DNA from 4 places in the Rhizobium sp. SL42 genome. Region 3 is predicted to be linked to each of the others. Evidence: riboswitches for the same ligand, from Rfam matches in the RefSeq annotation. Region 3 holds a riboswitch; each other region holds the start of a gene.
The links. Region 3 has a riboswitch for cobalamin ahead of IM739_RS19325 (energy-coupling factor ABC transporter permease). Riboswitches for the same ligand answer to the same signal wherever they lie in the genome.

Region 1 (7,415 bases), on a different replicon from region 3:
GTGTCACACTGTCGATCGGAGCAGCCCTGCTCGGTCTCGGTCTTGCCCGCAGCTTCGCCTAACCGGTTTTCCTGTTTCCATATTGGGGCGAAATGCTCTAAAGCGCTCATAAAAAGGCGCAGGCAGGGCCTGTTGCGAAAAAGAAAGACCAAACGAACATGGCAGGCATCGAACATATCACCGTGGCAGCCGACGAGGCCGGCATGCGCCTGGACCGTTGGTTCAAGGTGCATTTCCCGGGGCTCGGATTCGGCCCGCTGCAGAAACTTCTGCGCTCCGGTCAGGTGCGCGTCGATGGCGGCCGGGTGAAGACCGATGCACGCGTGCAGCCGGGGCAGGTGGTGCGTGTGCCGCCGCTCGACGTCGACCTGAAGGGCAAGTCCGGTCCGATCGGTTCGCACGATCTCAAACATTCCGAAGACAGCGAACTGCTGTCACGCATGCTGCTGCATGAAGACGAAAAGGTCATCGTGCTCAACAAGCCGGCCGGTCTTGCCGTGCAGGGCGGTTCCGGCTTGGTGCGTCATATCGACAAGATGCTCGAAGCCTGGACCAGCAAGAAGGGCGAGAAGCCGCGCCTTGTCCATCGCCTCGACCGTGATACGTCCGGTGTGCTCGTGGTCGCCAAGACGCGCGGCGCGGCACAGAAGCTGACCGCCGCTTTCCGCGAGCGCGATACGAAGAAGACCTATTGGGCCCTGGTCAAGGGCGTGCCGCGCAAGCAGAGCGACAAGATTTCGACCTGGCTGGTCAAGGACCAGACGGACGAGGGCGACCGCATGCGGGTCTGCAAGCATGGCGAGGACGGCGCCGATCACGCGATTTCCTACTACCGTGTGCTGGAGACGGCTGCCCATACCTTCGCCTGGCTGGAGATGGAGCCCTATACCGGTCGCACGCACCAGTTGCGCGTCCATGCCCTTTATATGGGGCACCCGATCATCGGTGATCCGAAGTATTTCGATGACGACCATAACTGGGACTTCCCCGGGGGGGTGCAGAAGCGCCTCCATCTTCATGCACGGCACATCGACATCCCGCATCCGAACGGCGGACGTCTGAAAATTACGGCGCCGTTGCCGCCGCACATGGTCCAGACCTGGAACCTGTTCGGCTTCGACATGGCATCGGGTGAGCGGGAAGACGAGGAATGAAGCTGGTTCTGTTCGATTGCGACGGCACGCTGGTCGACAGCGCCGGGCTGATCCATGAAGTGATGCGACGGACATTTCTTCATTTCGGCAAGCGCGAACCGGATGTTGCGGAAACCAAGGCGATCATCGGCCTGACGCTCGACATTGCCATTGCTCGCATGGACGGCAAGCCGCATGCGGATGACGAGGCGGTCGACATGGCGACCTATTACAAGTCGATCTTTGGCGATGTCCGTCGGGACAGCGGCTTTGAAGAGCCCTTGTTTGACGGTATCCATGGCGTGATCGAAACGCTGGCGGCACGAGACGATGTAGTCCTGGGCGCGGTCACGGGAAAGTCGCGGCGTGGATTGGCCATGGTCCTGGAGGGGCATGGCTTTGCCCCGCATTTCCGGTTCTGCCGCACCGCGGATGACTGCCCGTCGAAGCCGCATCCGGCCATGGTGACGGAATGCTGCGACCAGTCGGGAATTGCGCCGTCTGAAACGATCGTCATCGGCGATGCCGTCTTCGACATGCAGATGGCTAAGGCTGCCGGTGCCACCGCTATCGGCGTTTCCTGGGGCTACGCATCTGTCGATGAATTGTGGAAGGCCGGTGCCGACGCCGTTGTCGACCACCCTGCCGATCTTCTCGCCTATATCCACTGAGGGCCTCTAGATGCGTGACGAACTCAGCAACATTTCCGGCACCTTCATGCCCGAGCACAGCGATGCCGATCCCGTGCGCCGCGCCCAGATCCAGATGAAGCGGCCGCTGCCGAAGCGCTTTTACTCCGCCGTATCGATTGCAGCCGACGGGAACGGATTTGCGATCCATCTCGATGGCAAGCCGGTGAAGACCCCCGCCAAGAATACGCTGTGTTTGCCAACGCGCGAGGCGGCGGAACTGGTCGCTGCGGAATGGGCCGCACAGGGTCAGGTTATTGATCCGGGCACGATGCCGGTTACCAAGCTTGCCAATACCGCGATCGATGCCGTGAGCGCGAACCTGTCGGAAGTCTTCGACGAGATCGTGCGTTTTGCCGGCAGCGACCTGCTTTGCTACCGTGCTGACAGCCCGCAGGAACTGGTCGACCGCCAGGCCGGCCGCTGGGATCCGGTGCTCGCCTGGGTGGCGGAAGTCCATCATGCCCGGTTCATCCTGGCGGAGGGCGTGATCCATCAGGAACAGCCCGGCCATGCGCTGCAAGCTTATGCGGCGGCGCTGGAGCGCTACCGTGAAGCTTTCCGCCTTTCGTGCTTGCATGTGGTCACGACGCTTGCCGGATCATCGATCCTTGCGCTTGCCTTCGCAGAGGGTGCCTACGACCTCGACACCGTCTGGAGCCTGGCGCATCTCGACGAGGATTGGACGATCGAGCACTGGGGAAGCGATGAAGAGGCTGAGGCGCGTCGCGAGGCGCGCTACGGTGAAATAGCTGCGGCCGCTTCGCTGTTTGCTGCCCTCCGTAGCCAGGATTAACCAAGGGCTAACCATAATCGACCAATGCTCGGAGCGGGTTAGAATCACCGCGTCGGGGTTGTCCAGATGGTTGCTCGCAGTTTTCGCATCGCTTTTGCGCTCGGGCTCCTTCTCGTGCTGTCGGCGTGTGCACATTCCAATGAACGCGGCATTGACAGGCCGCTGGTCTACTACGTGCGCGACGTTACCGTCATGGCTGACGCAAGCGTTCCCCTTGATCTGGTGAGGGGCATCGATCGGCGCGTTGCGGCGGCGATTTCCTCGACACGGCCGCCGGCAGGCGCCGAGCGTGTCGTGCTGCTGGTCAAGATCGACAAGTTCGGTGCGGGGGCAAATGCCCGGCGTTACTTCGAGCAGGTGCGGTTTACCGTGACGGCTGCTTCCGTTGAGACCGGTGAGCCTGTTGCGGCAGGAAACTTTACCGTCAATAGCCCGACCAATGATCCCCGCTTTGGCCGCGAGCCATTGGCCGAAGAAATTGCAGCCCGCATCCGTTTTGCCTTTTCGCTGACCGTGCCACGGATCAGGACGACGCGTCCGCCGCGGACGATGTCGACCCGCTTTGCAACCGATCCAGCACCTGTTGAGGCGGTTGTTACGATGCCGAAGCCAGTGCGCGCTGCAGCACCGGTCACCGTGACCAAGCCGGCGCCTGTGGTGCAGCCTGCGCCCGTTGCTGTTCCGGCCGAGATGGTTGCGCCGGTGATTGCCGCTCCCGTGGTGCAGCCGGCAAAGGCAAGGGCCAAGGATGCCCCGGCTCAAGGTGGTCCGGTGGAGCAGGGAGCCAGCGGATCTGTGCGGCTTGACGGGAGCTGCGATCCGGCAACGGATGCCGGGTGCCTTGCGCCGAAGCCCTGACAGCTGATCTGTTTTCGCGATCATGATTTCCGGCAATTGCCTTCGATGCGTCTACGGTCTCGATTGACTTGCCGCGAGGCACCGCCTAATCCTTTCGACTGGATGGTTTCCGGGCGACAGAAGTGTTGCCTGGAAAGCAAAAGGGAATGCGGAGGCAGGGATCCAGACCGGGACTGCCAAACGCAGCCGACCCCGCGACTGTAGAGCAGCGAGGGTCTTCCATCCGGTTTTGTGCCGAAGTCATGACGGGTCGCGCGGTGCGATCGATGCCGGAGGTCTTGAACCGGAAAAGCCACTGGGGTGGCAGCGCGATCAGCCGGGGTGGGACGCCTCTATATCTACGAATCGTCCGCCTTTTCGCGACTGCCGACAAGCCCTGGGAAGGTAAGGAAGATCCGTTGGCGTTTTTTCGCCGGCAGCTGCGAGCCAGGAGACCTGCCGTCCGTGACGGGCCGTTGTGGCCCAATTTATGGGGAGAGATCCCCGGCGCCAGCACGGAGGTTGTCGTGGCGACGTTTGCATGTGGCGGGACCTCTCGGTCGCGCAAGGCGGCGCATCCGGATCGGGATGCGGGTCGGTTCGATTTGGTTGGCGACGGCGTTCTGCCGGTGGCGCCTCGTTGTTGCTCCGGTTTTGCGGAGCGTGGCTGACTGATGCAGTCCATTCATTCCCCTGTTTTTGTCCTGGGTGGCGCCCGTTCGGGCAAGTCGCGGTTTGCTGAGCAGGTCTGCCGCGACAGCGGCCTTGCGCTTAACTACCTCGCGACCTGCCGTGCCTGGGATGACGAGATGGGCGCACGCATCGAGGCCCACAAGCAGGATCGCGCCAGCCACGGCTGGAGCACGCACGAAGAGCCGCTTGATCTTGTCGGATCACTCGTGGCGATCGACGATCCTGGCCGGGTGGTACTGGTCGATTGCCTGACGCTCTGGGTCACCAATCTGATGATGCAGGAGGGGCGTGATATAGCTGCAGAGAGCGGCGCACTCGCTGACCTGCTGCCGTCGCTCAAAGCCCGTATCGTTCTTGTTTCCAATGAAGTCGGTCTCGGCATTGTGCCGGAGAATGGAATGGCGCGCGCTTTTCGCGATCATGCCGGCCGGCTGCACCAGCTCATCGCGGCAAAGGCTGCGGAAGTATATTTCGTCGCGGCCGGTTTGCCGCTGAAAATGAAGGGTTGAACCATGTTGCAGCAGAAAATTCCCGCCACCGTGATTACCGGCTTCCTCGGCGCCGGCAAGACCACGATCATCCGCAACATGCTGATGAATGCTGGTGGCAAGAAGATCGCGCTGATCATCAATGAATTTGGCGATCTGGGTGTCGACGGCGATGTTTTGAAGGGCTGCGGCGCCGACAATTGCACCGAAGACGATATCATCGAGCTGACCAATGGCTGTATCTGCTGCACGGTCGCCGACGATTTCATTCCGACGATGCAAAAGCTCCTGGAACGCGACGTGAAACCCGATCACATCGTGATCGAGACTTCCGGCCTTGCGCTTCCCCAGCCGTTGGTCGCCGCCTTCAACTGGCCGGATATCCGCACCCGCGTCACCGTTGATGGCGTTATCACCGTCGTCGACAGCGCAGCCGTTGCCGCCGGTCGTTTTGCCGATGACCACGACAAGGTGGATGCGGCAAGGGCGGAAGATGAAAGCCTCGACCACGAGAGCGCCATCGAGGAACTGTTCGAGGACCAGCTCACCTGCGCCGACCTGATCGTGCTCAACAAGACCGATCTGCTCGACGCTGCCGGCATCTCTGCGGTGCGCGCGGAGGTGACGGGCCGTACACAGCGCAAGCCATCGATTGTCGAAGCGCGCAATGGCGAAGTCTCGTCGCTTGTGTTGCTGGGTCTCGGTGCCGGCACCGAGGACGATATCGACAATCGCAAGTCGCATCACGAGCTGGAGCATGAGGCGCTGCACGAGAGCGGTGCCGACCATGACCATCATCACGACCACGACGAGTTCGAAAGCTTCGTGCTCAAGCTTGGCGCGATTGCCGATCCGACAAGCTTCGTCGATCGCCTGAAGCCGGTGATTGAGGCCCACGACATCCTGCGCCTCAAAGGCTTTATCGACGTGCCCGGCAAGCCGATGCGCCTCGTCATTCAGGCGGTCGGCACGCGGATCGACACCTATTTCGACCGGCCATGGACGTCGGGCGAAAAGCGCGAGACCCGCCTCGTCGTCATCGGCCTGCATGAATGGGACTTTGGCGCGGTTGTCGAAGCAGTTCAGGCGGCTGCCTGAACCATGCATCTCCTGCTGGCCCAGAAAGGCTCGATTGCCGACGGTGACGAAGCGATCGACCTTGGGCAGACGCCGGGAGACATCCTCTTCCTGTCGGCTGCCGACACCGAACTGTCGGCGGTGGCCGCAGCCGTCGCTGCGGCGGGGGCCGGGCCAAGCTGGCGTCTTGCCAGCCTTATGGCGCTCAAGCATCCGATGTCGGTCGATACTTATATCGAGCGTACGGCGCGCCATGCAAAGCTGATCGTCGTCAGGGCGCTCGGGGGGGCGAGCTATTTCCACCATGCGCTGGAGGCGCTCACGGCAGCCGCGCGTGCCAATGGTGCGCTGATCGTCTCGCTGCCCGGCGACGACAAGCCGGATGCCGGTCTCGATCCCTTCAGTCTTTGCATGGATGCCGATCGCTCGGCGCTCTGGACCTATCTGACCGAGGGCGGTGATCGCAACACCGCGCATTTCGTTGCCTATGCGGCGGCAATGCTGTCGGGCGCCGATAGGCCGGAGCCCGCGCGTCCGCTGCTGAAAGCCGGTATCTGGTGGCCGGGCAAGGGCGCGATCGGTGTCGAGGAGTGGCGGCAGCTGGCTGCCGCCAACGGAAGTGTCGCTGCCATCTGCTTCTACCGTGCGCTCGTCCAGAGTGGCGAAACTGCGCCGGTGGAAGCCATGATCGGCGCACTCCAACGGGAGGGCCTCACGCCGTTGCCGGTCTTCGTGTCGAGCCTGAAGGATCTCGTGTCGGTCGAGACCCTGCGCGCCGTGTTTGGCGACGTCCCGCCGGATGTCGTGATCAACACGACGGGATTTGCCGTTTCGGCGCCGGGATCGGTCAATCCCTCGACCATCCTCGACGAACAGGGCGCGGTGGTTTTGCAGGCAATTTTCTCTTCGTCGCCGAAGGCGGCATGGGAAGCATCCAGCCAGGGGCTTTCGGCGCGCGATCTTGCCATGAGCGTTTCACTGCCGGAAGTCGATGGTCGGGTGCTGACACGCGCCGTTTCGTTCAAGTCGGCGGCCCGCTTCGATGAACGGGTCGAGACCAATCTTGTCAGCCACGAACCGGATCCGGGCCGGATGGCGTTCGTCGCCAGGCTTGCCGCCAACTGGGCGCGGCTGCGCAAGATGTCGCCGAAGGATCGCAACGTTGCGCTGATCATGGCGAACTACCCCAATCGCGACGGCAGGCTCGGCAATGGCGTCGGGCTCGACACTCCGGCCGGGACAATCGAGGTGTTGCGAGCCTTGTCTGCCGCAGGCTACGCGACGGGTGAGTTGCCGGCCGACGGCGATGCGCTGATGACGGCGCTGATGGACGGGCCGACCAATGCGGCCAATGATGGGCGCATTGTCCGCGAAGTCATTTCCTTGAGCGATTACAATAGTTTTTTTGAATCGCTTCCGAAACAGATTCAACACGAAGTGCGCGCTCGTTGGGGTGATGCGGCGAACGATCCCTTCTTCCGCGATGGCGGGTTTGCCTTGCCGCTGATGCGCTTCGGCCGGGTGATGGTAGGCATTCAGCCGGCGCGGGGTTACAACATCGACCCGAAGCAAAGCTACCATTCTCCCGACCTCGTGCCGCCGCATGGCTATCTTGCCTTCTATGCTTTCCTGCGCGGCAGGTTCATGGCGCATGCCGTGATCCACATGGGCAAGCACGGCAATCTCGAATGGCTGCCAGGCA
Region 2 (7,415 bases), on a different replicon from region 3:
ATGGTGGCGGCATCCTTGCCGGCAATGCGCATCGGCGAGGCGATGTTTTCATACACCGTCAGGGCCGGATAATTGATGAATTGCTGGTACACCATAGCGACATTGCGCTGCTGCACAGGCTGACCTGTCACATCGACACCGTCGACATGGATCGTCCCGGATGTCGGCTTGTCCAGCCCGGCCATCAGCCGCATCAGGGATGTCTTGCCCGAAAGCGTCGGCCCGAGCAGCACGTTCAGCGAGCCCCGCTGCAACGTCAGGTCGGTCGGGTAAATGTGGTAATCACCACCCGCCATTTTCGAGATGTTCTTCAGTTCCAACATATTTCCTCAGGCCTCCTCCAAACCTTCGGCAATCCGGGATAGCGCGGCTAGGTCGCCGCGACGGCCCCCAGATATTCCTCCAGTCCCCGCGCCTCTTCCGGCGACAGGAACAGCCCCTGTTTCGTTCGGCGCCACAGCACATCCTCGGCCGTGACCGCCCACTCGTTTTCCATCAACCAGCGCAGTTCGCACTCGTAGAGACTTCCGCCGAAATGACGGCCCAGATCCTCGGTCTTGGCCGCATTTCCGAGAATTGTTTTTGCATCCGTACCGTAACAACGGATCAAGCGTTCCGCGTGACGGCGGTCAAGAAACGGATAAAGACGGACAAGGTCCTGCACCAGCGTGTCATAACCGGTGACAAGGAAATCGCCACCCGGCAACCGGCTGTTTGCGGTCCAGGCATTGCCCCTGACGCCAATCGCTTCGCCGATTTTCTCCAAGGCATGTTCGGCAAGACGACGATAGGTCGTCAGCTTGCCGCCAAATACATTGAGCAGCGGCGAGCCGTCGTCTGCCATCTCGAGCTTCAAGACGTAGTCGCGCGTCGCTTCCTGCGCCTTGGAAGCACCATCGTCGAACAGGGGACGCACGGCCGAATAGCTCCAGACGATATCGCCCGGCACGACCGGTTCCCTGAAATACTCACTCGCCGCATTGCAGAGATAGTTTATCTCTTCCTCGCTGATCTTCACATCCTTCGGATCATCGGTGTAGTCACGATCCGTTGTGCCGATCAGGGTAAAGTCGCCTTCATACGGTATCGCGAAAATGATGCGATTGTCCGGGTTCTGGAAGAAATAGGCGCGAGTGTCGGTGAATTTCTTGCGAACAATGATGTGACTGCCCTGCACGAGGCGAACATTGTGCACATTGTTGCGACCGACGGCGCCGGCGAGAACCTGGTCAACCCAGGGGCCTGCAGCGTTTACCAGCATGCGGGCGCGATGCATGGTCGTCGCTCCATTGCCCTTTGCCTTGGTGGTAATGACCCAGACACCACTCTCGCGATGTGCAGAAACCACCCGGGCGCGACTGAAAATCCTCGCGCCGCGATTTTGCGCATCACGGGCGTTCAGCACGACCATGCGCGCATCATCGACCCAGCCGTCGGAATATTCAAAGGCCTTGGAAAAGATCGGCTTCAACGGCTTGCCTGCCTGATCGTGGCGAAGATCCAGGGTCTTCGTTGCCGGAAGCAGCTTTCGACCGCCAAGATGATCATAGAGAAACAGGCCGAGACGGATCAGCCAGGCCGGGCGAATGCCGCCCTTTTGAAACGGCAGGACAAACCTGAGCGGCCAAATCACATGCGGCGCCATTGCCCAGAGCACTTCCCGCTCCATCAGCGCTTCGCGCACCAGGCGAAATTCATAATGTTCGAGGTAACGCAGACCGCCATGAATCAGCTTGGTCGCACCGGACGAGGTACCGGAGGCGAAATCGTTCATTTCGGCAAGAGCCACAGAATAGCCACGGCCAGCAGCGTCACGGGCGATGCCGCAGCCATTGATGCCGCCACCGATCACAAACAGATCGTAGATAGGCTCGTCCGTCATCATCCCCCCGTATTTCGCGGCGCAGCATATATTGCGATTGCGAAAGCACGATTATCTAAAATGAAATCAAAACGAATGTCAAACGAAAGTTAATTCGATTGTTCAAGGTCAATGTCCGACGGGGTCGTCTCGATCAGTTGCACCTCCCTGTCCAGGCAGATAGCCCGGACGTTCTGGGAGGGACAATGATCGGTGATAAAGGTGTGAACCTGTGATATATGGCCGATCCGGACGGGTGCCGTGCGTTCGAACTTGGAGGCATCGGAAACAAGGACGACATGGCGGGCATTGGCGATGATGGCCTGCGCAACCTTCACTTCGCGAAAATCGAAATCCAGCAGCGCGCCATCCTCATCGATGGCCGAAACACCGATGACCGCAAAATCGACCTTGAACTGGCGGATGAAGTCGACCGCTGCCTCACCGACGATGCCCCCATCGGCACCACGGACAACACCGCCTGCGATGACGACCTCGATCGAGGGATAAACGCGCAACCGATTGGCCACATTGATGTTATTTGTGATTACCATCAGTTCCTTGTGGTCAACAAGCGCCTCCCCGACGGCCTCTGTCGTGGTGCCGATATTGATGAATAGGGAGGAATTGTCCGGGATGAGTGCAGCCGCTGCCCGGCCGATCGCCTGCTTTTCGATCGCCGCCATGGAGCGGCGCGCCTCGTACTTAACGTTTTCATTTCCATTGGGAAAAACGGCGCCACCGTGAATGCGGTTGAGCGCTCTCGTGTCACAAAGATCGTTTAGATCCTTGCGGATGGTCTGCGGCGTGACGGCAAAACGCGCGGCGAGCTCATCGACCAGGACGCGGCCCTGCTCCTTCGCAATTGCCATGATTTCAGCCTGGCGTGCAGAAAAAATCATCGTCCCCTCCCCGTTTTTCGTTTTGCTTCATCCTAGGCCAAAACGAAAATGGAGCAATAGGCGGTGAGGAATCGACGCCAGAATCTGGCTCGCGCCTATCGGCGACGTAGTAAAACGATGAACGCAACACCGCCCACCAGGCCGGTAACAACGCCGATCGGCATGTCTTCCGGAGCCATGGCGACGCGGGCGGCGATATCGGCAAGGATCAGCACGATCGCGCCGACAAAAGCGGACAGTGGAATGACGCGAACATTGTCGCCGCCTCCAACCAGGCGGACGACATGGGGGATCAGCAGCCCGACAAAGCCGATAGCGCCAGAAAAGGCCACCATGACACCTGTCAGAAGCGCCGTGATGACGAACAGTTGCGCCCGAAACCGCGCGACGGGTATGCCCAGAGTTGCCGCAGTCTCGTCTCCCATGGCGAGCGCATTGATTTCGCGCGCTCGCAGCATCAGCCAGCCCAGAGACAGAGCAAGCGCCAGCGCGGGATAAAGCAGGTGTGACCACTGCGCGAGGCCCAACCCACCCAACATCCAGAAAACCACGGTATGCGCCGCGCGCGGATCGCCGAGGAAAATTGTGAGGTTGCCGAGCGCGGTCGCGACAAAGGCGACCGCGACACCCGAGAGCACAAGCCGGTCGGCAGCAGCCCCCGAATAGCGGGTGACCGCCATGACAGCCAGCGTTGCGCAGAGCGCACCGATGAAGGCAAACAGTGGTACGGTGACGAGCCCGAAGATCAGTCCTGTATGCAGCAGGGCAACGATCGCCCCCAGCGCGCCGCCCGAGGAGACGCCGAGCAAATGTGGGTCTGCCAATGGATTGCGCGTAACCGCCTGGAGGACAGCACCAACGACGGCCAGACCCGCGCCGACGAGACCAGCAAGGATCACGCGTGGGAAGCGCACATCCCAGACAATACTTTCGCGGCCGGGCGACCAAGTCGCCTCGACGATGCCGGGATGAAGCTTGTTGGCGACAATCGACCAGACCGTGGTGAACGGGATGGGTGCGGCTCCGAAGGATACACCGGCCGTCAGGCACAAGCCCATCGCCGCGACGGCAAGCACCGCCCATATCAACATCCTGCTACCCGTCATCACATGCCAATCTTATCGATAAAATGTGCATCACCGGACGCGTTGAAGCCCGATGATGCAGCGTGTTCGCGGCCAAGTAGGCTGCCTACATATTGCGGGGATGCAGCACATCAGCCAGTCGGCCGATGCCATCGATATTCCGCGGTCCCGGTGTCGCCTCGACGTATTCCAGAACCACGAAACGGTTCTGCTTCACCGCATCGAGATTTTTGAAGGCCGGGTTTTCCTTCATGAAGGCAATCTTCTGATCGGCCGTCACATCGCCATAGTTGACGATGACGATCACTTGCGGATTGCGTTCGATGACCGGCTCCCATGAGATTTCCGTCCAGCTTTTCTCAACATCATCCATAATGTTGACGCCGCCGGCGGCCTCGATCATCGCAGTGGGAATTCCGTACCGGCCGGAGGTGAACGGCTTCTCCGTGCCTGAATCATAGACGAAGACGCGGACCGGCTCCTTCACCTCGCCGATACGGTTTCGGATCTCGGCCAAGCTACTTTCATAGCCGGCTACAAGCTCATTGGCGCGATCTTCGACGCCGAAGATCTTGCCGAGATTGACGAGATCGACAAACATATCGTTCATCGTCGGCTTGTCCTTTGCCATGATGTGAATGCAGGATTCCGTCAGTTCGTAAACCTTGATCTTGAAGGCATCGAGCGTCTCCGGGGTAACTTCGCCGCCCACTTTCATGCCGTAATTCCAACCGGCGAAATAGAAGTCGGCGTCGGCATTCAACAACACCTCCTTGGTCGGATATTTGGGTGACAGTTCGGGTAGCTCCTTGACGCCCTGCCTGATTTTTTCGTCCAGGGTCTTCCAGCCGGAGACGCCGGTGTAGCCAGCCATGTGGTCCTGAAGCTTCAATGCCAGCATCATCTCGGTCAGATTGACGTCGTTGGAAACTGCACGGCTTGGTGCGGCCTCGAATGTGACATCGCGGTTGCAACTCTTGACGGTCACCGGATAGGCAAGCGCCGAACTGGCGAACAGGGCGGAAACGAGGAAACCTGCGGTGGATGCGGCCAAGCGTCGGTAAGACATGTAAAATCCTTTTAAATCAGACTGTTTCGAGTGAAAACGAGAAGCGTGCCGTTCCGTTACCCGGCACCGGATGGGCCGTGGCCGCCACGCCGAAAGTGGCCGACACGGCATGGGATGTCAGAACATTGTCCGGCGTTCCGAACGCGGTCATGCGGCCATCGCGCATCAGCGCAACATGCGTTGCGAAATCACCGGCCAGGTTGATGTCGTGCAGCGTGGTGATGATGGTGAGCTTGAGCGTGCGCAACAGATTGAGAATCTCGAGCTGATGACGGATGTCGAGATGGTTGGTCGGCTCATCGAGAATGATGATCTCGGGCTTCTGGGTGAGAGCGCGGGCAACCAGCACGCGCTGCTTCTCGCCTCCCGACAGGGTGGAAAACTGGCGCGCGGCAAGATGCCTGAGATTCAGGTGTTCAAGCGCATGGGCAACCTCCTGGCGATCCTCGTCGGTCCAGCCGGTCAGGCCTTCGCGCCAGGGAATACGCCCCATCAACACCACGTCGCGAACGCTGAATGGAAAGTCTGCCGGCATCTCCTGGAGCACCACCGCAATCCGGCGCGCAACCTGCCGGGAACCGATTTGCCAGATGTCTTCACCGCCGACCTCGACCTTTCCCTCCCGCGGTGAGACGCCACGATACAGGCAGCGCAAAAGCGACGTCTTTCCAGCTCCATTCGGACCTATGATCGCAAGCCGATCTCCGGCATCCAGGGCGAAATTGACCCCTCGCACGAGAAAGTGGCCCGGTTTCGGCCCCCAGCCGAGATTGGAGACGGTGATTGATGTACCGGTCGCATCGCAGCTCACTGGAGACGCTCCCCAGACCGTTCAGAGACAAGAACGGAGGCCGGGATGCGCGCAAGAACCTTGCCGCCGAGCCCGCGGGGACGCTCTGCCTCCCGGGTCATGCCGTCGGGCCGTTCGCCGTAAAGTTTGGCGAATTCCACCAACGCTTCGATATCGGCATCAGGCTCTATATCACCGAACAGATAAGTGGCCTTGCCGCTTGCCTGGAAAGCGATGGTGCAAGGTCTCCAGCAGCCCGCCATGCAGACCGTGCCTTCAACCGCAAAGTCACGATTGGCAGACGCATCCATCTTTGACAGACACGCATTCAGGTGAGCGAGGAGCTTCAGTCCGGGCCGGCAAGCCGTGCCGGTGATTCGGCAATCCGTACAAACGGTTACCGTGTGTTGTTTCGCAGGCGCCATAATTCTCCCCCGTCGGTTATCTCCGGAGGCAAAATGGCATTGCAAAAAAAGCGCACAGACGCGCTGCTTTCAAGCCAGATCTTTTCCATCGGAACACCCCGTCCGTTGCGGTTTCTCTTCTGTGACGGCAGGTCTCCTGGCTCGCGGATATCTGCTGTCCATCGGCCTTCCCACGAGTCAACTCGCAGTGGCCTGGCGCTTTCGCACCACGATGGACGGCAATCCGCTTACAGTTGCGGGGGCAGCCACGGTTTTGGTCCCAATTGGGTCTTCCGCACCGTGTTCCCTATTAATCCCCTTGGAGTCATCCAATTGGGGAACCGTCGATCCAATGCTTAGGGCCTGACGGGGCATTCGGTCAAGCCTGCACATGGTGAGCACCACCCAATCCTGCTTCGTTTCGTAATGTAATATCGTTACGTATATGTCGATCAGATATTTTGTCCAGCAGATTCTGAAGACGGAGCAATTCCAATGGCCGCCAAGCTGCCGACACCGGGCGGAGGTTCGCGATCAAGTTGCAAATAAACCTGGAGGAATGCCTTACCTTCGAAGAGCGCTCGTCAGCGGCGTGCTTTTCAAGCGACTTCCCTGATACGCCTCTCAAAATACGGGCGCAGACAGGTCCGCCAAGCATATCTTCCGGGGAAGAGAATAGGCACATTCGTACATTTGCAGGAGTAGCCGATTTTTTTGTTCAAGGCCGTGTTTCGATCTCTTTCGCCTCGGCCGCGTAGACGCGCGCGTCGCCAGGCTGTTCAATGCCTGTGGTCCGCACATGCAGCCCGACGAAGGCCGCATCGTCCAATCTGGTTGTCCAGGCTCTCACCGGCCGCGGGCTGGTCGCGATGATGGAACGAGAACTCAATCCTGCATGGCCGATCACCTGAGCAATCCGGACGAATTCACTATCCACCAACTGGCCGTAATGGTTCAGCGCGAAATCCCGACCAGCAAGGATGTGGTCGATCTTCGCTTGCCGATCGATGATCCACGGCGGCGGCAACCGGATATCCGCCGCGCCGGCGATCTTCTCGATTGGCGGCCTGAAATTCCCCTGGAACAAGGGCTTCGCCACACAATCGACTGGTTCACACAAATCATCAAACCTGCAGATTTACATCCTGCAGGGCTTGAGGCGGCTTCGGCAATTTGACAGTCGCGGTTAAAGTTGGCAGCACTGATCTGGAAAGGGTGGTCCAATCTCGATGGCAAAGCGACAAGAAGGTCAAACTCGGCTCGATGATGCGGCAAGAGCAGGCTGGCTGTATTATGTCGCCGGT
Region 3 (7,415 bases):
CGGGCGCTTCTGTCCGGCGCGTCGGGGCAGTTGCGCAACAAGGCGACGACGGCCGGCAACCTTCTCCAGCGTACCCGCTGTCCCTATTTCTATGATCCGATGCAGCCCTGCAACAAGCGGAACCCGGGAAGCGGCTGTTCGGCGATCGGCGGTTTTTCCCGTCAGCACGCCATCATCGGTATAAGCGACGACTGTATCGCGACCCATCCCAGCGATATGGCGGTTGCCCTTCGTGCACTGGAGGCGACGGTCGAAACGGTGAAGGCAGATGGAACCGGGCGCACGATACCTGTCGGGGATTTCCATCGTCTGCCCGGCGAAACGCCCCATATCGAGACCGTGCTGGAGCAAGGCGAGTTCATCACCGCCGTGCTTCTGCCACCGCCTCCGGGCGGACATCATGTCTATCGGAAAGTGCGTGACCGGGCATCTTACGCTTTCGCCCTCATCTCGGTCGGCGCGGTGATCCAGCCTGACGGATCAGGTCGCTTCGCGGTCGGTGGTGTTGCGCCCAAGCCATGGCGCGTCGAGGCTGCAGAGGCAGAACTACACAAAGGGGCCAAGGCGGCCGTGGCTGCCGCATTCTCCGGTGCTCATCCCACGGACCAGAACCGCTTCAAACTTGACCTCGTCGAGCGCACGCTCGCGGCGGTGATCGAAGACGCAAGAGGGTGATGCCATGAAGTTTGATCGTCCAGCCCTCACCAATCCGATCGACCAGCTCAACGTCGTCGGCCGGCCTGTCCGCCGGATCGACGGTGAACAGAAGGTCACAGGCAAGGCGACATATGCCTACGAATGGCACGATCCGGGCCATCGATATGCCTATGGTTATCCGGTAGGATCCGGCATTGCCAAGGGTCGTATCACGACCATGGATGTCGATGCCGCGGAGAAAGCGCCGGGTGTGATCGCGGTGGTTACGACCCTCGCTGTAGGCGCCCGCGATAAAGGGAAGCACAATACCGCCAATCTCTTTGGTGGAGGTGAAATTCAGCATTATCATCAGGCGGTTGCGGTCGTCGTTGCGGAGACCTTCGAGCAGGCGCGGGCCGCAGCCGCGCTGGTGAAGGTCGAATATGCCGAAGAAAAGGGGCGTTTCTCCCTGCGAGACGAACGGCATGCGGCGACAAAGCCCAAGGATACAGATGACACGCCGCCGGACAGCGCTTTCGGCGATTTCGACGGCGCCTTTCGGTCAGCGCCCGTGACCATCGACGAAGAATATACAACGCCGGATCAATCCCATTCGATGATGGAGCCGCATGCGTCGATTGCCGCCTGGCAGGGCGACGAATTGACCGTCTGGACATCGAGCCAGATGATAGACTGGTGGCGCACCGATCTGGCGACGACCCTTGGCATCGACAAGGAAAAGATTCATCTGAAGTCGCCTTACATTGGTGGTGGCTTCGGTGGAAAACTTTTCCTGCGGGCCGATGCGGTGTTGGCGGCCTTTGCCGCCAAGGCGTCGGGGAGAACCGTGAAAGTTGCTTTGCCCCGTCCGTTCATGGCGAACAACACCACCCATCGTCCGGCGACAATCCAACGTGTCCGGATCGGTGCGGAACGTGACGGCGAAATTACCGCGATTGCCCATGAAAGCTGGTCGGGGGATCTTAAAGGCGGCGGACCGGAACCTGCCGTCATGCAGACGCGTCTCTTGTATGCCGGTGCAAACCGGATGACGGCGATGCGGCTTGCGACGCTGGACCTGCCAGAAGGCAATGCCATGCGGGCGCCGGGCGAAGCGCCGGGCCTGATGGCGCTGGAAATCGCCATTGACGAAATGGCGGAGAAACTCGACATGGACCCGGTTGCTTTTCGGATCCGCAATGACACCCAGGTGGATCCCGAAAACCCTGACCGGCGTTTCAGTCACCGCAATCTGATCGGCTGTCTCGAGTTGGGAGCGGAGCGCTTTGGCTGGAAGGACCGGGGACGACCGGGAACCCGTCGGGATGGCAACTGGCTCGTTGGCCTCGGAGTTGCTACGGCGTTTCGCAACAATCTGCTCGTTCCATCGGCAGCCAGGGTTCGGCTCGATCGGCAGGGTATGGTCACTGTTGAAACCGATATGACGGACATCGGCACAGGCAGCTATACCATTATCGCGCAAACCGCTGCCGAGATGCTCGGATTGCCGATCGACAAGGTGATCGTCAGGCTTGGTGATTCCCGATTTCCCGTGTCGGCCGGCTCCGGGGGGCAGTTCGGTGCGAATTGTTCGACGTCCGCGGTCTATGCCGCATGCGTGAAACTGCGACAGGCCGTGGCAACTGCTCTCGGCTTCAACTCGGATGCCGCCGTTTTTGAAAATGGCGAGGTCCGCAGTGGCAACAGGGTGGCACGGCTTGGCGAGGCGGCGGGTGTCGACGGGCTGTCCGCCGAGGACGGGATCGAATGGGGCGATCTGGCAAAGACCCATCAGCAGTCGACATTCGGCGCCCATTTTGTCGAGGTGGGTGTCGACAGGGCAACCGGTGAAACACGTGTTCGCCGCATGCTTGCGGTCTGCGCGGCCGGGCGAATTCTCAATCCCGTTACCGCACGGAGCCAGGTGATCGGTGCAATGACAATGGGTGTCGGCGGCGCCTTGTCGGAAGAACTCGCGGTCGATCGTCGCCGGGGCTTTTTCGTCAACCACGATCTCGCCGGCTACGAGGTGCCGGTCCACGCCGACATACCTCATCAGGATGTCATCTTCCTGGACGAAGTGGATCCATATTCATCTCCGATGAAGGCAAAAGGTGTCGGAGAGCTCGGCTTGTGTGGTGTCTCGGCTGCGATCGCCAATGCGATCTACAATGCCACGAGGGTGAGGGTCAGGCACTATCCTATCACGCTCGACAAGCTGATCGGTGGCCTTCCGGACATTGCCTGAAGCGGACAAGGGCGACCTGCCGCCTGAGGTCGCCTGAACCGGCACATGGACGGATGCAAACTGATCGCATCCCTGAAGGCATGTGGCGGTGCCGTTTCAGCCCTGACGCGCGCGAAGCTGTTGCACCAGCTCCGGCACGCTTCGCGGCAGGTCGCCGTCTTGCGAAATCAGTCCGCTGTTTCGCAATTCGCTCGACAGCTGATAGATGAGGGGAAGGCGCAAATCGGTGTCTTGCTGGAAGTTGCTTTCACCGAACACATGTTCAGCGCGCCCTTCCATGATGATTTTGCCTCTGGCGAAGACTGCGACCTGATCGGCCCAATTGTAGGCGATATCCATGTCATGCGTGGCAATCACCACGGCAACGCCCTGCGTCGCAAGGCTTCGCAGGGTCTCGCAGAGTTCGTCGACCGATTTCGGGTCAAGGCCGGCGGTCGGTTCGTCGAGAAGAAGAACAGCGGGCGACATGGCCAATACGCCGGCGATGGCAACCCGCTTGCGCTGCCCGAAGCTCAGCAAATGCGTCGGTCGATGCGACAGCGCTTCGATCCCCATGACGGCGAGCGCCTCCTGTACCCGTGTCCGGGCTTCGCTCACCGAAAGGCCGAGATTGAGCGGCCCGAACGACACATCTTCGAAGACGGTCGCGGCAAAAAGTTGATCGTCGGGATCCTGCAACACCAGTCCGACCTGCGACCGGAGCTCGACGAGGCCTTTGCGGCTGTAGCTGACCGGATTGCCATTGAGCAGGACTTCGCCGGCGGCAGGTTTGAACGTGCCGTTCAGCGTCGACAGCAGGGTCGACTTACCAGCACCGTTCGCACCAAGGATCGCCATGATTTCTCGCCGGTTCACCACAAGGGAGGCCTGGTCGAGCGCCCGGGTCCCGTCGTCGTAGCTGAAATCGACAGCGCGTGCCTGCAGGATCATGGGGCGCACCACATCAAGACGGCAACCGAGCCCAGAAGGCAGGTGATCATCAGCAACCGCACGTTCGATGCCGGCTGTTCCACCGAAATGAAGTTCAGACGGCCACCATAGCCTCTCGCTGCGAGGCCCGCCTCTATGCGCTGGGCGCGTCCGAGCACTCGCGGCAGCAGGGATGCGAGCAAAAGACCGTTGGACGTTAGCATCCGCCGGTTGCTGGTATAGCCCAATCGGGAACCGAGCGATTGTTGGCCGGCCTCAAGACAATCCAGCAGCAGCCAGATGAGCCTGAACATTGCCATGGCGATATCGGACAATTCCGCATTCAGGCCCATCCGCTGCAGCAATTGAACGATGCTGGAGAGAGGCGTGGTCAATGCCAGAAGCAGCAGGGCCGCAATGCAGGTGGTGCTTCTGAGTGCCACGAAACCTGCAGAATAGGCAGCATCCGTGGAGACAAGCGACAATGTCGGAACAAATCCGACCATCCTGACGGAGACGAGTTGCGCCAGTGTTCCCGTGATGATGAACAGCATGGGGACGCGGGCAGCCTTGAATATGTCGTGCAGCCGCAGTCCGGGGCCTGTCTTCATCAATGCCAGTATCGCGATCAGCAGGCCGATCTGGCCTGTCCATCCGACAGAATCCAGCGAGATGATCATAAGGCCGACGGCAAGCAGAAGCTTTTCACCGGTGGCGTAGTGTCGCCACCGGTTGGTCTGGGCACAGCGATCGATCGCACGCATCGTCTACTTGATATCCGGGCGCTTTGCCGGCGACGAGCGACGACCGAAATAGAAGCCGACGAGACCTGCGCCAAGTGCTGCCTGCAGAGCAAACAGCAGGCTTTCGATCTCGCCGCTCGGCGGCTCCCACAAAGGCGCAGCCCAGGGCGTGTAGTCTGGCTGAATTTCGGTGATGGCGGCTTCAGCTTCGCCGTCCGCACCGGCAAATTCGGCGTCTCCGCCATGGTGAATGATCAACGGCAGGATTGCCAGGGCGATGACCGCAAACAACATCCAGAGGTTACGTTTCAGCATGATCAGGCCTTCGCGGTAAAGATGTTGAGGGCGTTCAGTTCGCCGCGGCTGTATCGCTGCAGCAGGTTGAAGACGATGACCGTCAACAGGCCTTCGCTGATGGCCAATGGCACCTGCGTGACCGCAAAAATACCCAGAAATTTCGCAGCAGCGCCTGTGATGCCCGATACCGGATCCGGAAATGCGAGAGCGAGCTGCAGAGAGGTCGTCACATAGGTCGCCAGGTCACCAAGCGTCGCAGCGACAAAGATCGCGATTGCGCCGCTGAAGCCGGCACCTGTTATGCCCCTGAAGAGGCCATAGGCGACAAATGGACCAACGATGGCCATGGAGAAGATATTGGCGCCCAGCGTGGTCAGTCCGCCATGTGCCAGTAGCAAAGCCTGAAACAGAAGGACAATCGTCCCGAGCACGGTGGTGACCGTGGGGCCGAACAGCGATGCCGCAAGCCCGGTTCCCGTCGGATGCGAGCAGCTCCCGGTAACAGACGGGATCTTGAGCGCAGACAAGACGAATACATAGGCGCCGGATGCTGCCATCAAAAGCTTGATTTCCGGTTTTTCACGCACAAGCGTGACAATGCGCCGGGCGCCATAAATCACAAATGGCGCGGAAATCGCGCCCCAGCCGACTGCGTGCGCGGCCGGCAAATAGCCTTCCATAATATGCATGGCATAACCCTCTACCGCGCCCACCGCGCGGCTCGAACAAACACCACGGATGTCGTGGCCCAGCGATGGCAGGTCTCCTGGCTCACGGGTCTTGGCTCAGTCCGCCTTATCAGCCGCAATATCGGCCAATGGCATCGTTGGACATCGCTCACCGCTTACAGTTGCGGGGGCAGCCACGGTTTTGGTCCCTGATGGGTAGTCCGCACCGTGTTCCCTTTTCATCCGCCGTCGTTTCATCGGGCGGAACCATCAAAGAAAGCATTATGCGCCACACGGCTAGAACGCAACGCAGAGGCGGAGAAATAATGCGCAAGTCCACGCCGCCGGACAGCGAATATGGTCTAGCAGCCGTCAATGGCTGCCGCGAAAGGCAAGCGCGTTCGTAAATTGTCACATTCAGCCGGGTTGTCCCAGCCCCGCCGGACATCTCGCGCCTGACCGCTTGGCCACCTGTCCTTGGTTTCAATAACCCAGGGGAATAGATAGCCTCAATTATACTATTAGACGGCATTCACTCGTTCACGCATATTGCTGTCATCGAGCCAGAGATGTGCATCCTCCCAAGCTGAACTTATCTGCGTAACTCGAAGCAAAAATAATGGGGAACTCAATGTCCAACATGCGTAATTGCCTGACATCAAACGTTGGTGCCGCGATCCTGGTGGCAACAGCATTCTGTAGTCCCGTCCTTGCCGACGGCTTTGATACTTCGGGTATCAAGGTCGATGCCGCGCTGGCTGCGCGCCTTCCCGCCAAGATCAAGTCGGCCGGTGTGATTTCGATCGGCTCCGATACAGCCTATGCTCCCTGGGAATATCTCAGCGAGAAGGACGGCCAGACGCCAGAAGGCATCGATGTCGACATCGCCAATGCCATCGGTGCGAAACTCGGCGTCAAGATCGACTTCCAGACATCAGCCTTCGATGCCATCCTGCCCGCACTCGGGACCAAATTCGATCTCGGCGTCTCCGCTTTCACGATCAGCAACGAGCGGATGAAGGTGGTAAATTTCGTCAGCTATTCCGACAGCGGAAGCTTGTGGGCCGTCAAGGCCGGTAATCCGTCGAATTTTGATCCTGCCGACTTCTGTGGTCGGAAAATTGCAATCCAGTCAGGCTCCTGGCACGAGGGCATCGTCAACGAGGCGGACAAGGCGTGCACCGCTGCCGGAAAGCCCGCGATCGACATTCTGCCCTTTGCAACACAGACGGAAGCCTTGACCCGTGTCGCCGCCGGCGGTGCGGATGCGACGATCTCCGGCGGTTCGACCGTCGGCTATGCCGCGAAGCAATCCAAGGGCCAGTTGGAAGTCGTCTCGCCGACCACCGGTGTGTTCAGCGAGCGGGGACCGAACGGGATCGCCGTCGCGAAGGCGGATGCCGAATTGACTGAGCTTGTCGCCGATACCGTCAACGCGCTGATCGCGGAAGGCACGTACAAGGCCCTGTTCGACAGCTGGGGCGTCGGCACCGAAATTGTGAAGAAGGCCGAAGTCAATCCGACAGTCAAGGATTGATGCCGTGGCTTTGGACGCAGATACCATGCGGACCGTCGCTACCACGTCTGCAGCGTCTAAGCCGGATGTCGCGCGGAACATCATTGTTCCGCGCCGGCACCCGGGCCGTTGGCTGGCGGTGGCCGTGATCGCAGTCATCGCCCTCCAGGCGGCGCACGCTGTCGCCGTCAATCCGAACTTTCATTGGGACGTTTTCCTGAAATATCTGTTCTGGCCGCAGGTCGTTCGAGGCGTCGGCTGGACACTGCTGTTGACGGTTGTCGCCATGGCGGTCGCTATCTTTGTCGCGGGGGTGCTGGTGATCATGCGCGACAGCGACAATCCGGTTCTGAAGGGCCTCGCCTATAGCTGGATCTGGTTCTTCCGCGGAACGCCGA
Region 4 (7,415 bases), on a different replicon from region 3:
TCCGCGAAATATCGCAGTCCCATGCATCTGTTCGAGACACTTGTCGCCGAGTTCCAGCGCGGCATTATTTCGGTGGTGATCGAACTGACCGAGGAACTGAACGCGATCGAGGACTTCGTCTATGACAGCGAGTTGCGCGACGAGCGGCGCCGGCTTGCTCCTGTCCGACGGGTGGTTGTTCGGCTCTACCGTCACTTGCGCACCATGCTGTCGCTGATGCGCCGCGCCGCGGCCAGCGACGACGAGGACATGCCCTTCGGCTTCGACGAGGTGGCGCAACGGCTGACGGCAAGGCTGGAAGCCGTGGATCACGACGTGCATGCACTGCAGGAACGCGCCCGGTTGCTGCATGAGGAAATCGACTCCAAGCTGACCTCGGAGACAAACCGGCACCTTTATATCCTGTCTCTGATGACGGCCTTCCTGCTCCCGCCGTCCCTGGTCACCGGCTTTTTCGGCATGAACACATCCAACCTGCCGTTTGCGGCGGAGGCCGATGGCACAATCTTCGCGATCGGCTTCATCGTCATCTCGATTGCCGCCGCCTGGTATCTCCTGCGGCGTGCGGGCATCCTGTAGCGCAGGCTGAACGCCCGGGCCGAAACGACAATGCCCGGCACGAGGCCGGGCATTGAAGCGCTGACGGGGCGAGCTGTTCGGGCACGCCGATCAGAGAGGTATTGGCTCAATAGTAGGGCGACAGGCACTGCTGACGCGGACCATTGTAGGGCTGGAACGTGTTGCTGCGGCTGTCGTACGAGCGGTAGCGGTTGGCGCACCACTGGTAGTGGCTCGGATTGATGCCACCGGCACTTACCCGCGGCTGCGCAGCGACGGCGCCGCCGATCATCGCACCGGCTGCGAAGGCGGCCAGCGGGAACCAGGCGCCGTTGTAATAGCGATAACCGGGCCTGCGGTGCGAATAGCCACGATGGCCGTTGTGATAGTGATGGCCGTTATAGTGGCGGCGATACTCACGACGACGATACTGGACCTGGGCGACGTCGGAGCTTGCTTCGACAGGCGCGCGCGGCAGGCTCATGGCCTGTGCCGGCACGATGCCGGTGAAGCCAACAGCGGCAGCCAGTACGAGACCGGCCAGACGATTGAATGCAGTCTTCATGCGACTTTCTCCCTGCGGTTTTTCGCGACCAGCTTGGTGTCCCGGCCCATGCCCTTGAGACTGCTGATCCTGAAATGAAAAGTATCGGCTTCATCCTGAACCCAGCATTAACATTGGTTTTATTCTAAAACTTCTTGTGTTTGCGCGGTCCGGTTGGCCGCGGTCAACGACCGCGATTGCCTGTCAACGGATGGCTGTTCCGTTTGTTCCATCGCCTTGCGAAAGAACGATAAAGTGGGGAAAATCACGCCACGAAAAAGGGCGCACCCGACAAGCGGCGCGCCCTGATGATCGCCATCGTCTGGCAGAGATCACGCTTCGATTTCGATATCGCCCTTCGGCCGCGAACAGCAGGCGAGGATGTAGCCCTCGTCGATTTCCTCGTCGAGGATGCCGCCATTGTGTTCCATCTCGACCTCGCCGGAAATCTTGAGCACCTTGCAGGTGCCGCAGAGGCCGGATTCGCATGCCGCACCGATGCGCACGCCGGAGGAGCGGGCTGCCTGAAGTACCGTATGGCCTGGCGCGCAGAGTCCGTTCTTGCCGGACATGGCAAACGTGACCTTGGTCGGCTGCTCGCCATCCGAATGATCGGCAACGACGATCGGCGGCTGCGGCTTGGCCGGCTGGAAAGTCTCCTCGTGATACTGGCTCATGTCGAAGCCGGCACCGGACAGGGCCTCGCGCACCGTCGCCATGAACGGCTCAGGCCCGCAACAGAAGACCGTGCGTTCGAGAAAATCCGGGGCCAGAAGCGCGATCTTCGCCTTGTCGATACGGCCCTTCAAGCCTGACCAAAGCTGGCCTCGGCCGAGCTGTTCGATGATGAAGCCGAGCGTGAAATGCGGCATGTCGCGCGCCTTGGCTTCCAGTTCCCAACGAAAGATGATGTCGTCGGGCGAGCGGGCACAATGCAGGAAGGCGATGTCGCTGTCGGGCGAGCGGTCGCCCATGTCGCGGCTCATCGACATCATCGGAGTGATGCCGGAGCCGGCCGAGATGAACAGGTATTTCCGGCCCGGATGACGGGCATAGGAGAAATCGCCGAGCGGGCCGATCGCCTTCAGTGCCATGCCGGGCTTCAGGTTGTCGAACATCCAGCGCGTCCCGATCGAGTCCTTCTGCGCCTTGACCGTGATCGCGATCGTGTAGGGCCGCGACGGGCTGGACGACAGCGTATAGGTGCGCATCACCGGCTCGTTCGAGACCGGGATCTCCAGCGTAACGAACTGGCCGGGCTGATAGCGGAACCACAGGCCCGGCTTGTTCGGCCGGAAGGTGAACGTCATCACGTCGGGGGCTTCCGGCGTGACGGCGACGCATTCCAGCAGATGCTCCCGGTCGGACCAGGGGCGCATTTCATCAACGTGGCGATAGGGAGCGAGCATCATGTTCATCTCACGCGACCGCGGACAGGCGAGTCTTTTCACCCTGGAGACGGTTGATCATGAAGGTCGTGTACCAGTCGACGAACTGCATGACGCCACCTTCATGCTCGACCGAATAGGGGCCAGGCTCATAAGCCGGGGACCGGATGCCGAAGGCATTTTCCTCGACGATCGAGCGGTCCTGGTCATTGGTCATTTCCCAGACATGGGTCAGTTCCTCGAGGTCATAGTCGACGCCTTCGACTGCGTCCTTGTGTACCAGCCACGTGGTGGTGACGGCCGTCTCTTCGGCAGACAGGGGGGTGACGCGGAATGAGATCGCGTGATCGACGAGAATGTGGTTCCAGGTCGACGGATAGTGGAACAGAAGCATGGTGCCAATGTGCGAGGTCGAGACGTCGTCGGACAGCGGCCGCCTGACGGCGCGCTTGCCGGACATCGTGTAGCTCTCGGCTTCCTGGATCAGCGGCATGCGGGCGGTGCGGAACTGGCCGCTCGGGTCGATCTTGAACGTGCTCGGCAGGCCTGCGGCCTCGCAACGCAGCCAGTGTTCGGCGATGACCGGATCGTCACCGGCGCCCTGGACGCCGGTTGCCGTCGGGGCTTCCGGGTAGGTGCGGCAGAGTTCAGGATGGTTGCTGGCGCAGTGGTAGCACTCGCGGTTGTTCTCCCAGACGAGCTTCCAGTTGCCCTTTTCGATGATCGTGCTGCGATGAGCGACCTTGGCCTCTGACAGCCGATGCGGCTTCATGTAGGGTTCGATCGATGCACGGACCGGTGCGAAATCGGCAGGCTCGTTGGCGAGGCAGATGAAGATGTAACCGCCTACACTTTCGCAATGAACAGGCTTCAGACCGAACTCGTTCTTGTCGAAGGTTTCACCCATCTGGCGGGCGAAGACCAGCGAGCCGTCGAGATCATAGGTCCAGTTGTGATAGGGACAGACGAGCTTGGCGGAGGCGCCGCGGTCCGAGGTGCAGACGCGGTGACCGCGGTGGCGGCAGGTATTGTGGAAGGCGCGGATCACCTGGTCCTTGCCGCGTACCATGACGATCGGATAGTCGCCGACCTGGGCGGTGAAATAGTTGCCGGCGCGCGGGATCTCGCAGTCATGGCCGATAAACAGCCAGTCGCGATACCAGATCTGCTCCATGTCGAGCTTGAAATAATCCTGATCGATGTAGAAAGGCTGCTCCAGGCTGAAGCCTTCCCGGCGGTTCTTCAACTGCCGCAATACCGTGCTGTGCAGATCCATGTCGTCCTCGTTCGTTTCACCGGCGATGGAACAGGAGCGCAGCACCAATCGACCCGAAAAGGGCGATCACGGCTATCTCCGGTCGCCCACCGCGACCTCAAATATCATTGCTTCAAGGCTGGTTTCCGGGCTCTGGAGACGTCCGTTGCCAGACACGTTCGGCGCCTTCCCAGGACCTTCCCAGTGGCCTTTTGCCGTTACGTCTATCTCCACCACCGTTGCGGGGGCAGCGCCGGATTTTGACCGGCTTCCCGATTTCCCACCCTCCCTAGCAGGGCGGCACCTCGAGCTTGCAGATATCTAAACACAGGCGGCAGTCCGGTACTGCGTTGCGAAACGACACCGCCGGGAATGTTTGCGACATGCCCGCGCAAAGGCGCAAAAAGCGCGCCCCTCAAAAATGATGTGTATTTTCTTGGAGATAGAGGAGATCGGTGGCGCCCGAAACTATTGCAATGGCGCAAAATGACAATTCGAGGCGATTGGCCGCCAATGTCTGTCGCACCCGGAAGAAATCATCAGAGCGGAACGAGTTGCGTCAACCAACGTGCACTGCGGCAAGCCTCGCGAAACCTCAAGAGGTCACAGTGCCTGCAAATCATGATTAACCATGTCGCTGTAATATCGGCGTACCGAGCCAGTAACCGTCAGAGCCTCGACATGCAAAAACTTCGATATTACGCGGCCCCGAGAGTCCCCGACAAAAGCGCGACCGCGAGCAAGGCCGCGCACACGGAATTCCTGCGCACCGGCCGTATCTCGCGCCATCGCGATGACTGGCTGGCGGAGGAAAAGCGCTACCTCACCTATGCGGAGGTTGCCGTTCGCACCGGACGCCGGCTGGAAACGGCGGCGGAGACCACCCACAGCCGGATCAACGGCTTCCACCGGTCGATCCAGTTTCCGAAGATGATCTTCCACAAGACCCTCGATGACAGTCCGCATCTCGGCTACTGTCACGTCACGGCGGCGCGCACCAACTTCGCCCAATATGCCGACGTGAAATGGGCCTTCTACATTGCCAATTTCTTTGCCGAAATCGGCGGGACCGAGCAGTTCTTCGAACAGATCCGGCAAAGCTACACGCGCATGTATTTTGCCGTGGCGATCAAGCCGGAGACCGAGCAGAAGGCGATGGTGGTCGACAGGTCGATCCGTGACAACGGCTTGCTGTTTCGCACCCACGATCCGAAGGAAGCGCTGCGCAACGTGCTGATGCTCGGCGCGCGGGATACGGAAATTCGTAAGATCATCGCCAAGCTTTAGACGCCGGGCCCTCTCGCTGTCAGGCGCCGAAGCCGCCGACCGGCTTGTTCTTGTAGATCAGCCAGTCCTTGGAGGCATAGTCGTTGGCGCCGTAGATCGTGACGGTATCGCCGCCATTGGCCTTGGATGTCGACAGCGCCTTCTCGGCGAAATTGGTGAAGTCGAAGGCGTTCGGCGCCTGCTCGGAAAAACACACCCCGAAGGACATGGCCATCTGGCCCGGAGCGCGGCCGGTCGAGGAGCCGACAAAGGCCGTGGCCTTCAGCTTGGCGCGCACCAGCTCGATGACGCGGCTGACCTCATCCTCGTCGGACGTGTAGAGCAACAGCCCGAAGCGGCCGGCATCGAAGCGGCAGGCAAGATCGCCGCCGCCGGAAACCGCTTCCAGAACCTTGGCAACCTGCATCAGGAAACGTTCGGCAACAGCCGGCCCCATCTGCTCCTGGATACGGGCAAAATCGTCGATTTCACCGACGGCGACGCCGCACAGAACCGGCATGTCCGGGTTGGCATAGATCTTGGCCACGGCCTTGTTGAAGGCGCGGCGGCTGGCAAGGCGCGTGAGCGGATCGACGAACTTCGCCGCCTCGGCCTCATCGGCCTCGCGCTGCATATCGGCCAGCGATGCGGTCTTGTCGACCACGGCACGCACGACATTGCTGTTCTGATGCGCGCGCCGTTCGGTCGCGGCCTTCAGTGCCTTGATCGACTGGCCGAGCGGTGTTCCTTCAAGATCGGCTTCCGTAAGGATGGTTTTCGAGGCATTGCCGATGACTCGGCCATAGTCGGTCAGGGAAATCTTTTCCTCATTGAGCAGATTGATGAAATTGCTCATTTCAGCGCGAACCTGACCACTCTGGCGGCTCAGCAAGCCATCCTCATGATGATGAGGCAGATATTTGCGGCCCAACTCGTCGAGCGCTTCCTGGCTCTTCAGCTTGCCGAGCGCAATGAATTCGCGGACCAGTTCGGGATTGCTGCCCGCATAGGCCTCGTAGACCAGCTCATAATTGCGGGGAAGCCCGTCAATGCCCATCTGATGCATGGCGGTTGCCACACGAAGCGCAATGCTGGAGGCAGGATTCTTGACTTGCTGCATCTGTGGCTTCCCGGCTTGAGTCGGCTTTTGTCTCGTTGCCGGTGACTATACGCAGAAGAATTCTTTATTTCGGTTACATCGATATATAAAATTTTAGCGGTGCCAATTCCCCTCAAAATTTACTGTGGAACAATGTATGCTTACGCTCATCAAAAAAGGCATTTGATCGCGCATGTTGGAACACGCTAAGGACACAGGGAACAAAGCTAACAAGGCAGGGACATGGCCCGGATCATCGCAATCGGCAGCGGCATGGATGAGGCGATCAACGCCGCGTCGGTCATTCTTGCGCTCGGCCGTCCGGTGGCAATCCCGACCGAGACCGTCTATGGCCTTGCTGCTGATGCAACCAATCCAGCTGCGATTGCCAGCATCTATCAGACCAAGGGCCGGCCGCGCTTCAATCCGCTGATCTGCCACATGGCCAACCTCGAAATGGCCGAGCAGCACGCAGATTTCGATCCGCTTTCGCGCAGGCTGGCCGAACAATTCTGGCCGGGGCCGCTGACGCTGGTCTTGCCGCTGAAACCGGAAAGCGACATCCACCCACTGGCGACAGCCGGCCTGGACAGCGTCGGCATCCGTGTACCGGTCGGCTTCACCGGCCACCTGATCCGGCATTTCGGCCGGCCGCTCGCCGCACCGAGCGCCAATTCCTCCGGCAGGATCAGCCCGACAACGGCAGCCCATGTCGATGACGATCTGGGCAGCAAGATCGATCTTGTGATCGACGGCGGAGCCTGCGAAGTCGGGGTTGAATCGACCATTCTGAAGATCGAGGACGGGCAAATACGCCTGCTGCGACCGGGTGGTATTTCCGTTGAAGCCATAGAGGCCTTTGCAGGCGTCACTGTCGAGCGCCCCAAGGTCGCCGGTACCGCAATCATCGAAGCCCCCGGCATGCTAGCCTCGCATTATGCGCCCGATACCACCGTGCGGCTGAACGCCACTTCCGTCGCGAAAGATGAGGCGCTTGTGGCATTCGGCAGCACACCGATCAGCGGAGAAGCCGACGCCGTCATGGTGTTGAACCTCAGCCCGGCGGGAGATCTGGCAGAGGCAGCAGCCAATCTGTTCGACTACCTGAAACGAGCAGACGCAAGCGGAGCGCAAGGCATCGCAGTCGTCGCCATTCCGGATCATGGGCTCGGCGAGGCAATCAACGATCGGCTGGTGCGGGCAGCCGCCCCGCGTGACGCGGAAGGAAACAGTGCATGAGCATGACATTGACGCGAGCCGAGACGCTGCGCGCCTTCATCGATATCGTTGGGGAAGCCCATGCGC

Region 1: linked by a shared signal. The riboswitch ahead of cobU (bifunctional adenosylcobinamide kinase/adenosylcobinamide-phosphate guanylyltransferase) and the one ahead of IM739_RS19325 (energy-coupling factor ABC transporter permease) in region 3 are both predicted to bind cobalamin.
Region 2: linked by a shared signal. The riboswitch ahead of IM739_RS03200 (DUF1636 family protein) and the one ahead of IM739_RS19325 (energy-coupling factor ABC transporter permease) in region 3 are both predicted to bind cobalamin.
Region 4: linked by a shared signal. The riboswitch ahead of IM739_RS07440 (aromatic ring-hydroxylating oxygenase subunit alpha) and the one ahead of IM739_RS19325 (energy-coupling factor ABC transporter permease) in region 3 are both predicted to bind cobalamin.

Annotation. Positions count from the first base shown of each region.
Region 1 is NZ_CP063397.1:2,850,010-2,857,424, reverse strand. Features, by position in the region: gene crcB (fluoride efflux transporter CrcB) at 1-62, shown strand, start outside; gene IM739_RS13535 (RluA family pseudouridine synthase) at 159-1,154, shown strand; gene IM739_RS13530 (HAD-IA family hydrolase) at 1,151-1,804, shown strand; gene IM739_RS13525 (ATP12 family chaperone protein) at 1,815-2,618, shown strand; gene IM739_RS13520 (hypothetical protein) at 2,685-3,476, shown strand; cobalamin riboswitch at 3,563-3,933, shown strand; gene cobU (bifunctional adenosylcobinamide kinase/adenosylcobinamide-phosphate guanylyltransferase) at 4,130-4,657, shown strand; gene cobW (cobalamin biosynthesis protein CobW) at 4,661-5,734, shown strand; gene cobN (cobaltochelatase subunit CobN) at 5,738-7,415, shown strand, end outside.
Region 2 is NZ_CP063397.1:718,606-726,020, reverse strand. Features, by position in the region: gene IM739_RS03230 (ABC transporter ATP-binding protein) at 1-323, opposite strand, end outside; gene glpD (glycerol-3-phosphate dehydrogenase) at 371-1,882, opposite strand; gene IM739_RS03220 (DeoR/GlpR family DNA-binding transcription regulator) at 1,972-2,763, opposite strand; gene IM739_RS03215 (FecCD family ABC transporter permease) at 2,859-3,869, opposite strand; gene IM739_RS03210 (ABC transporter substrate-binding protein) at 3,955-4,917, opposite strand; gene IM739_RS03205 (ABC transporter ATP-binding protein) at 4,934-5,728, opposite strand; gene IM739_RS03200 (DUF1636 family protein) at 5,725-6,132, opposite strand; cobalamin riboswitch at 6,242-6,472, opposite strand; gene IM739_RS03195 (hypothetical protein) at 6,830-7,198, opposite strand; gene IM739_RS03190 (sugar-binding transcriptional regulator) at 7,341-7,415, shown strand, end outside.
Region 3 is NZ_CP063398.1:33,622-41,036, reverse strand. Features, by position in the region: gene IM739_RS19350 (FAD binding domain-containing protein) at 1-675, shown strand, start outside; gene paoC (aldehyde oxidoreductase molybdenum-binding subunit PaoC) at 680-2,884, shown strand; gene IM739_RS19340 (energy-coupling factor ABC transporter ATP-binding protein) at 2,981-3,814, opposite strand; gene IM739_RS19335 (CbiQ family ECF transporter T component) at 3,811-4,557, opposite strand; gene IM739_RS19330 (energy-coupling factor ABC transporter substrate-binding protein) at 4,561-4,851, opposite strand; gene IM739_RS19325 (energy-coupling factor ABC transporter permease) at 4,854-5,522, opposite strand; cobalamin riboswitch at 5,573-5,788, opposite strand; gene IM739_RS19320 (ABC transporter substrate-binding protein) at 6,133-7,038, shown strand; gene IM739_RS19315 (amino acid ABC transporter permease) at 7,043-7,415, shown strand, end outside.
Region 4 is NZ_CP063397.1:1,598,771-1,606,185, reverse strand. Features, by position in the region: gene IM739_RS07455 (CorA family divalent cation transporter) at 1-579, shown strand, start outside; gene IM739_RS07450 (BA14K family protein) at 686-1,123, opposite strand; gene IM739_RS07445 (hybrid-cluster NAD(P)-dependent oxidoreductase) at 1,435-2,520, opposite strand; gene IM739_RS07440 (aromatic ring-hydroxylating oxygenase subunit alpha) at 2,522-3,766, opposite strand; cobalamin riboswitch at 3,866-4,068, opposite strand; gene IM739_RS07435 (DUF6656 family protein) at 4,427-5,032, shown strand; gene IM739_RS07430 (GGDEF domain-containing protein) at 5,052-6,131, opposite strand; gene IM739_RS07425 (L-threonylcarbamoyladenylate synthase) at 6,354-7,349, shown strand; gene IM739_RS07420 (FAD-binding oxidoreductase) at 7,346-7,415, shown strand, end outside.